Regions from separate parts of the Streptomyces sp. NPDC051105 genome, predicted to be linked through region 1. Evidence: riboswitches for the same ligand, from Rfam matches in the RefSeq annotation. Region 1 holds a riboswitch; the other holds the start of a gene.

Region 1 (3,189 bases):
GCCGAGCGTCTCGAAGCCGTCGAGGAGCCGGCACGCGTAGTTCCAGCGCGTCCCGCCCGGGTCCGCCGGGTTCCGTTCGGTCTCGTACTGGTTCTCGGGGTTGTGGCCGATCGCCCCGTACGGTCTGCGATCGTCGCCCTCCACACGCCGGATGCCGAACGACAGCGCGTAGGCCTGCGGCCGCGTGCTCACGCGGGAACCGCTCCGGCACCCCGGTCGCCCGCGTCCAGCGGATGCGCCCGGGAGTCTGCCGGTCCGTCCCCGCACCACCGCCGCCCCCGTCCGGTCGGTGCAATCAATCCATCGCCAACGTAACGCGCCCCACTGACATCGCCCCATCACGGCGACGGCGGGCGCCACTTGAGGCCGAAACGCACAGTGAGTCTCAGGGGCGTGCTGTCCGTATTCTCTGATCATGGTCGCACCCACCCCGTACGCACTGATCGCCACCGACCTGGACGGCACGCTGCTGCGCGCCGACGACACCCTGTCGGAGCGGTCGCTCGCCGCGCTCGCGCGGGCCGGCCGGGCCGGTGCCCGGCATCTTGTGGTGACCGGCCGTCCCGCGCCGAGAGTGCGTCCCCTCCTGGACGACCTCGGCTGCACGGGTCTCGCGGTCTGCGGCCAGGGCGCTCAGGTGTACGACGCCGGCGCGGACCGGCTGCTGTGGTCGGTCACCCTGGACCGGGAACTGGCGGAGAACGCCCTCGGCAAGATCGAGGCCGAGGTCGGGCAGGTGTACGCGGCGGTCGACCAGGACGGCGTGGACGGCCTCACGCTCATCGAGCCGGGCTATCTGATGCCCCACCCCACCCTGCCCGCGCTGCGCGTGGGCCGGCGCGACGACCTGTGGTGCGCGCCGATCAGCAAGGTGCTGCTGCGCCACCACACCCTGTCCGACGACGAACTGGCGGCGACCGCGCGTGCGGTGGTGGGATCGCTGGCGACGGTCACCATGTCGGGGCCGGGGACCGTCGAGCTCCAGCCGTGCGGGGTGACCAAGGCGACCGGGCTGGCGCTGGCCGCCGGCCATCTGGGGCTGAGCCCCGAACAGGCCATCGCCTTCGGGGACATGCCCAACGACATCCCCATGTTCGACTGGGCGGCCTACGGGGTGGCCATGGCCAACGCCCATCCCGAACTCAAGGCGGTGGCCGACGAGATCACCTTGTCGAACGAGGACGACGGCATCGCCGTCGTCCTCGAAGGACTCTTCGGCTGACGGCGCCGGTCAGTACGCGCCGTGCACGTTGTCCATCGAGCCGTACCGCGCGGCGGCGTAGTTGCAGGCGGCGGTGATGTTCGCGACCGGGTCGTAGATGTCGAACGACGTGCCGTCCACGTGGTACGTCTTGAACGTCGGGTCGATCACCTGGAGCAGGCCCTTGGAGGGGATGCCGGCGGCCGCGTTGGAGTCCCAGAGGTTGATGGCCCGCGGGTTGCCGGAGGACTCACGCATCACGTTGCGGTAGATGCCGTTGTAGCTGCCGGGGATGTTCTTCTCGGCCATGATCGCGAGCGACTCGCGGATCCAGCCGTCGAGGTTGTTCGGGTACCCGGCGAGTGTCGTCGAGGCCGTCGAGGTGCCGGAGGTGGCGGCGGAAGCGGCCGTCGCCCCGATGAGCGGGAGGGCGAGAACGGCGGCGCTGGTGCCGGCGATGGCGAGCGTGCGGATGATGCGGTTACGGCGGGGACAGCGGTGCTGGGCGGCAGCAGACATGGCGTGGTTCCTCTCCGTCGCCTGCGAGGTGAGCTGTCGGGTTCGGGCCCGGGGAGTGCCCGGCCGCCCCGCCCTAAGGCGAGGCGACTTCACCCCTAGCCGTTCCGGTTCGACGTCCGTCGGTGACATCGGTCGCCCGGTCCGGCGACTTACCTGGTTTCCCCGCTCCTGCCGTGCGAATGGACTCGTCGATGGGTCGCGACGGGCGGCGGCAGGATTCGGCGTCCGCCCGGCGAGCGGGAACGTATGCGAGAGCACATGTCCGGAACAAGTGCCTGATTCACACAACACACCGATTGACCTTGATCTGAGTCGTATGGGTCACTTGATCCTTTGCGGCCGCCAAGCCTCAACTCGCCCACAGAAAAGGAGAGAAAGGGGGCCCTGCCGCCGTCGTGACACTCCGGGTTGCGTGACCTACTTCACAAAATGGCAATTAAGGCGAATCGGACAATAGGGGTTCGCGGAATCCGTTTTTCCGGGCATCGGTGGAAAAGCGCCTCGGGGTCATTCGCGCGGATTGTGCTCGTGGGGATGGGTGAAGTGGTCTACGTCACAGGGAATTCAAGAGATTGTCCGAATTGCCTTATTCGGTGGAATTCCGACTCGATGGGGGGACCGGTGGGGCCCAGGCGGGTCCGGCTCGGCGCCGAGTTCTGTGCCTCCGGTTCATCCGGTCGTGTGGCCTCTCCGGCGCGCCCTAGTGAACTCCGTACGGCCCGGGTACGCGCGCGTGCCGTGATCATGCGCGGTGCGGAGGCGGGCGCCCGGAGGCTTCGTCCGCCCGGGCGTCTCGAAGGCCATCGGGCGGCCAAGCCCCCGGAGTGCGCCGGGAGTTCACACGCGACAGGCGTACGTGATTCCGGTCACTTCGGAGGGCGGGGTGCGGGCTCGCCGACCGGGGCGGGCTCGCCGACCGGGTGACGGCCAGGGTGGCAGTCCACGCGCGCGTGTCCACCGCGGGGGCGGAACCTCCGCCGCACCGCGCGTCGTTGTCACAGTGGCCGTCCGTGGAGCGGGCCACGGCGACCGCCTTGAGCGGCTCGGGCGCGAGAGCCGCCGTCCGGAGCGACATGCAGCCGTCTCAGAGAGGTGTCGACCGTGCCCACGCTCGCGGTGCACAGGGGCCACGCCGTCGGCCGCTCGACGGTCGCGGGCCCGCCCTGCCCGTCCGTCGAGACATGTCCGTGGCCCATGGGGCGCGGGTGGGGGGCGGGGGGCGTGCGTGGGATCGTCCGTCACTGGACGCCACACGCGCGTGGGTGCCCGCGTTCGGACGGCGAAGGGTGTGCGGAGGTCCTCGTGCGTGATCTCGTAAGTGACGGGGGTGCGCGTGCGGATCGGTGCGGTATGCCCCCGTCGGCTTTGGCGGGCGGCGAAAGGGGTACCTCCGGGCAGGTGATGTCGGACGGAGGGGGTGTGACCGTCCGCGGTCGGTGGTGTGCCGGACGGTCCAGCGTCGGGCCCGG
Region 2 (3,189 bases), on a different contig from region 1:
GGGGTTGGCGGGCGCGTCGACGGCGTACATCCAGGCGATCTTGTGCCGCAGCTGAGTAAGTGTCGAGGTCAGGGCGTGGCTTCCGGTGGCCTGGGCGAGCGTCTCGTGGAACCAGCCGCCCAGGGAGCGCAGGTCCTCGCTGCCGCCCCTGCGGGCCCGTTCCTGGCCCAGCCTGACGAGTCCCCGCAGCACCTTGAGGTGGGCCTCGGTACGACGCTGGGCGGCCCGGGAGGCGCCGAGCGGCTCCAGGAGCAGGCGCATCTCCAGCAGGTCGGCGGCCTCCTGCTCGGTCGGTTCCGCGACGCACGCACCCGCGTGCCGGCGCGTCACCACGAAGCCCTCGGCCTCCAGGGTGCGCAGGGCCTCGCGGACGGGGACGCGCGAGACGCCGTAGCGACGGGCCAGGAGTTCCTCGGTGAGCCGGCTGCCGCGCTCGTAGACACCCGCGACGATGTCGTCCCGGATCGCCGTGCATACCGAGTGCGCCGGAATACGCATGTCCGACCTCCGCCTTAATCCCCGTGAAACGCCGCCGAGTGGCGTCCGTTCCGTGACTCTATTGCAATGGGCTGGAATTTCCGACGGCGGCCCTGAATCCATGCATATTTTTTGGACACCGGGGTCACGAAAACGACGAAAGCCCCGGCTCGGGGAGCGGCCGGGGCTTCGGGGCTGTCGCCCTGTGGCGTCACATGTTCATCGCCGGGGGGCGCGTGATCGAGGTGTGTGATGCGCCCGCGGGGAAACACCTTCGTGCGGCGCTCGGGGCGGGGCGTCCACACTGGGGCTCCCGGGTGGGGTCCACGCCGGGAGCGCCGGGGGGCATCCACGCCGGGGACGCGCGGGTGGGGCGCACGCCGGGATCGCGCGGGAGGGGCGCACGCTGAGAGCTCGCGGCAGGGGTCCACGCCGGGGGCGCCGGGAGGCATCCACGCCGGGGACGCACGGGTGGGGCGCACGCCGGGTTCTCGCAGAACGCGCACGCCGTGGTGTCACGCTCGCGCGCCCCGCGCCCCGCGCCCCGCGCCCCACTCCCCGCGCTCACGCGATGGCCGCGCGGGGGCGTGCGCGCCGTAACCCGCGCGGGGCGTGCGGTACCGCGCGCCAGGCGTGCCCGCCGTGGTCGGTCAGACGTTCACGCCGTGCTTGCGGAGGTAGGCGACCGGGTCGATGTCCGAGCCGTACTCCGGGGTCGTGCGGGCCTCGAAGTGGAGGTGGGGGCCGGTCACGTTGCCGGTCGCGCCGGAGAGGCCGATCTGCTGGCCCGGCGTGACCTTCTGGCCCACCGAGACGCCGATCGACGACAGGTGGCCGTACTGGGTGTACATGCCGTCGGCCATCTTGATGACGATCTGGTTGCCGTAGGACCCGCCCCAGCCGGTGGAGACGACCGTACCGATGCCGACCGCGTGCACCACCGTGCCGGTGGCGGCGTGGAAGTCGATGCCGGTGTGGGCGCCGGAGGACCACAGGGAGCCGCCGGTCTTGTAGCCGGTGGAGACGTACGAGTCGGAGATCGGCGGGACGAAGGCGTTGAGGCGCTTGCGCTCCGCCGCCCGCGCGGCGCGTGCCTCGGCCTCGCGCTCCTTCTTGGCCTTCTCCACGGCCTTCTTGCGCGCGGCCTCCTCGGCCGCCTTGCGCTCGGCGGCGGCCTTCTGCGCGGCGGCCTGGGCGTCGATCTGGTCGGCGACCGAGTCGCTGACGGTGATGACCGGGGTGAGGCCGGTCTGCTCGACGGAGTTCTCGGCGGCGAGCGCGGGGGCGGCCGAGAGGGTGCCGATGACACCGGTGGTGGTGAGGGCCGCGATACCGGCGGCCTGCGCGGTGGTGCGCTTCACCCGGCCGGGACGACGGTGCTTCCCGGAGGCGCACATGAACGCCATGTAGAGGCTGGTCCTTTCCTTCCCTCTCGCCTACCGGGTTAGCTGACGGGTTCGGAGCAGGAAGGTCTCCTACGGGCCCCCTCGCGGCTCGCGCGGGCGCCCGATTCACCCCAGGGACTGTGTGGGTCCCCGGCTCCCCTGGCTCGCGCCGTACGGGGACTCGGCGATGGCTGTCCGGTGCCGCGGGCGCGGCGCATTGCCTGACGGACAGCCCGGAAGAACCTACGAGGACGTCCTCGCAATGCTCAAACGGATCACGTCATTTGTCGCGCATCCCACAGGGCAGACAGGCAACCTCCGCCCCAATTCGGACATTCGGCGGCCCTGGTGACGCAACAGTCACCAGGGCCGCTTCACGCGCGCGTGCCGCTCGTCCGGACGCGCGGCTTGCTTCGCCGCTCGCCTCGCTCGGCTTACTCCGCCTACTCCGCGGCGACGACCGTCACTTCGCCGATGCCGAGGGCCTCGACGGGCTCCTTGATCTGCGCCGCGTCGCCGACGAGGACGGTCACCAGGTGGTCGACCGGGAAGGCGTTCACGACCGCCGCGGTGGCCTCCACCGTGCCGGTCGCGGCCAGTTGCCGGTAGAGCGTGGCCTGGAAGTCGTCGGGCAGATGCTGCTCGACCTGGTCGGCCAGGGTGCCGGCGACGGCCGCCGCCGTCTCGTACTTGAGCGGCGCCACGCCGACGAGGTTCTGCACGGCGACGTCGCGCTCGGCGTCCGTGAGGCCCCCGGAGGCGAGGGTGCGCAGCACCGTCCACAGGTCCTGGAGCGCCGGGCCGGTGTTCGGGGTGTCCACGGAGCCGCTGATGGCGAGCATCGCGGCGCCGCTGCCGTCGGGGGCGGACCGCAGGACCTGCCCGAAGGCTCGGACGCCGTAGGTGTAGCCCTTCTCCTCGCGCAGGACGCGGTCCAGGCGCGAGGTGAGGGTGCCGCCCAGGCAGTAGGTGCCGAGCACCTGGGCGGGCCAGACGCGGTCGTGCCGGTCGGCGCCGACGCGGCCGATGAGCAGCTGCGTCTGGACGGCTCCGGGGCGGTCCACGATGACGACTCGGCCGGTGTCGTCGGCGGAGACCGGGGGCACCGGCCGGGGCTGGGCGGTGGAGCCGCGCCAGGCGCCCAGGGTCTCGCCGAGCAGTTCGTCCAGGTCGATGCCGGTGAGGTCGCCGACGACGACCGCGGTGGCGGTGGCGGGCCGCACATGCCGGTCGTAGAACGCGCGTACGGCGGCCGCGTCGATCTTCTCTACGGTGTCCTCGGTGCCCTGGCGCGGACGGGACATCCGCGCGGTCGACGGGAACAGTT

The links. Region 1 has a riboswitch for cyclic di-AMP ahead of AB0N16_RS09860 (transglycosylase SLT domain-containing protein). Riboswitches for the same ligand answer to the same signal wherever they lie in the genome.
Region 2: linked by a shared signal. The riboswitch ahead of AB0N16_RS03225 (M23 family metallopeptidase) and the one ahead of AB0N16_RS09860 (transglycosylase SLT domain-containing protein) in region 1 are both predicted to bind cyclic di-AMP.

Annotation. Positions count from the first base shown of each region.
Region 1 covers NZ_JBFBBR010000003.1:514,684-517,872, reverse strand. The annotation lists gene AB0N16_RS09870 (hypothetical protein) at 1-34, opposite strand, end outside; gene AB0N16_RS09865 (HAD family hydrolase) at 416-1,222, shown strand; gene AB0N16_RS09860 (transglycosylase SLT domain-containing protein) at 1,232-1,720, opposite strand; cyclic di-AMP (ydaO/yuaA leader) riboswitch at 1,726-1,921, opposite strand.
Region 2 covers NZ_JBFBBR010000001.1:713,141-716,329, forward strand. The annotation lists gene AB0N16_RS03220 (GntR family transcriptional regulator) at 1-498, opposite strand, end outside; gene AB0N16_RS03225 (M23 family metallopeptidase) at 1,128-1,883, opposite strand; cyclic di-AMP (ydaO/yuaA leader) riboswitch at 1,896-2,059, opposite strand; gene AB0N16_RS03230 (pitrilysin family protein) at 2,306-3,189, opposite strand, start outside.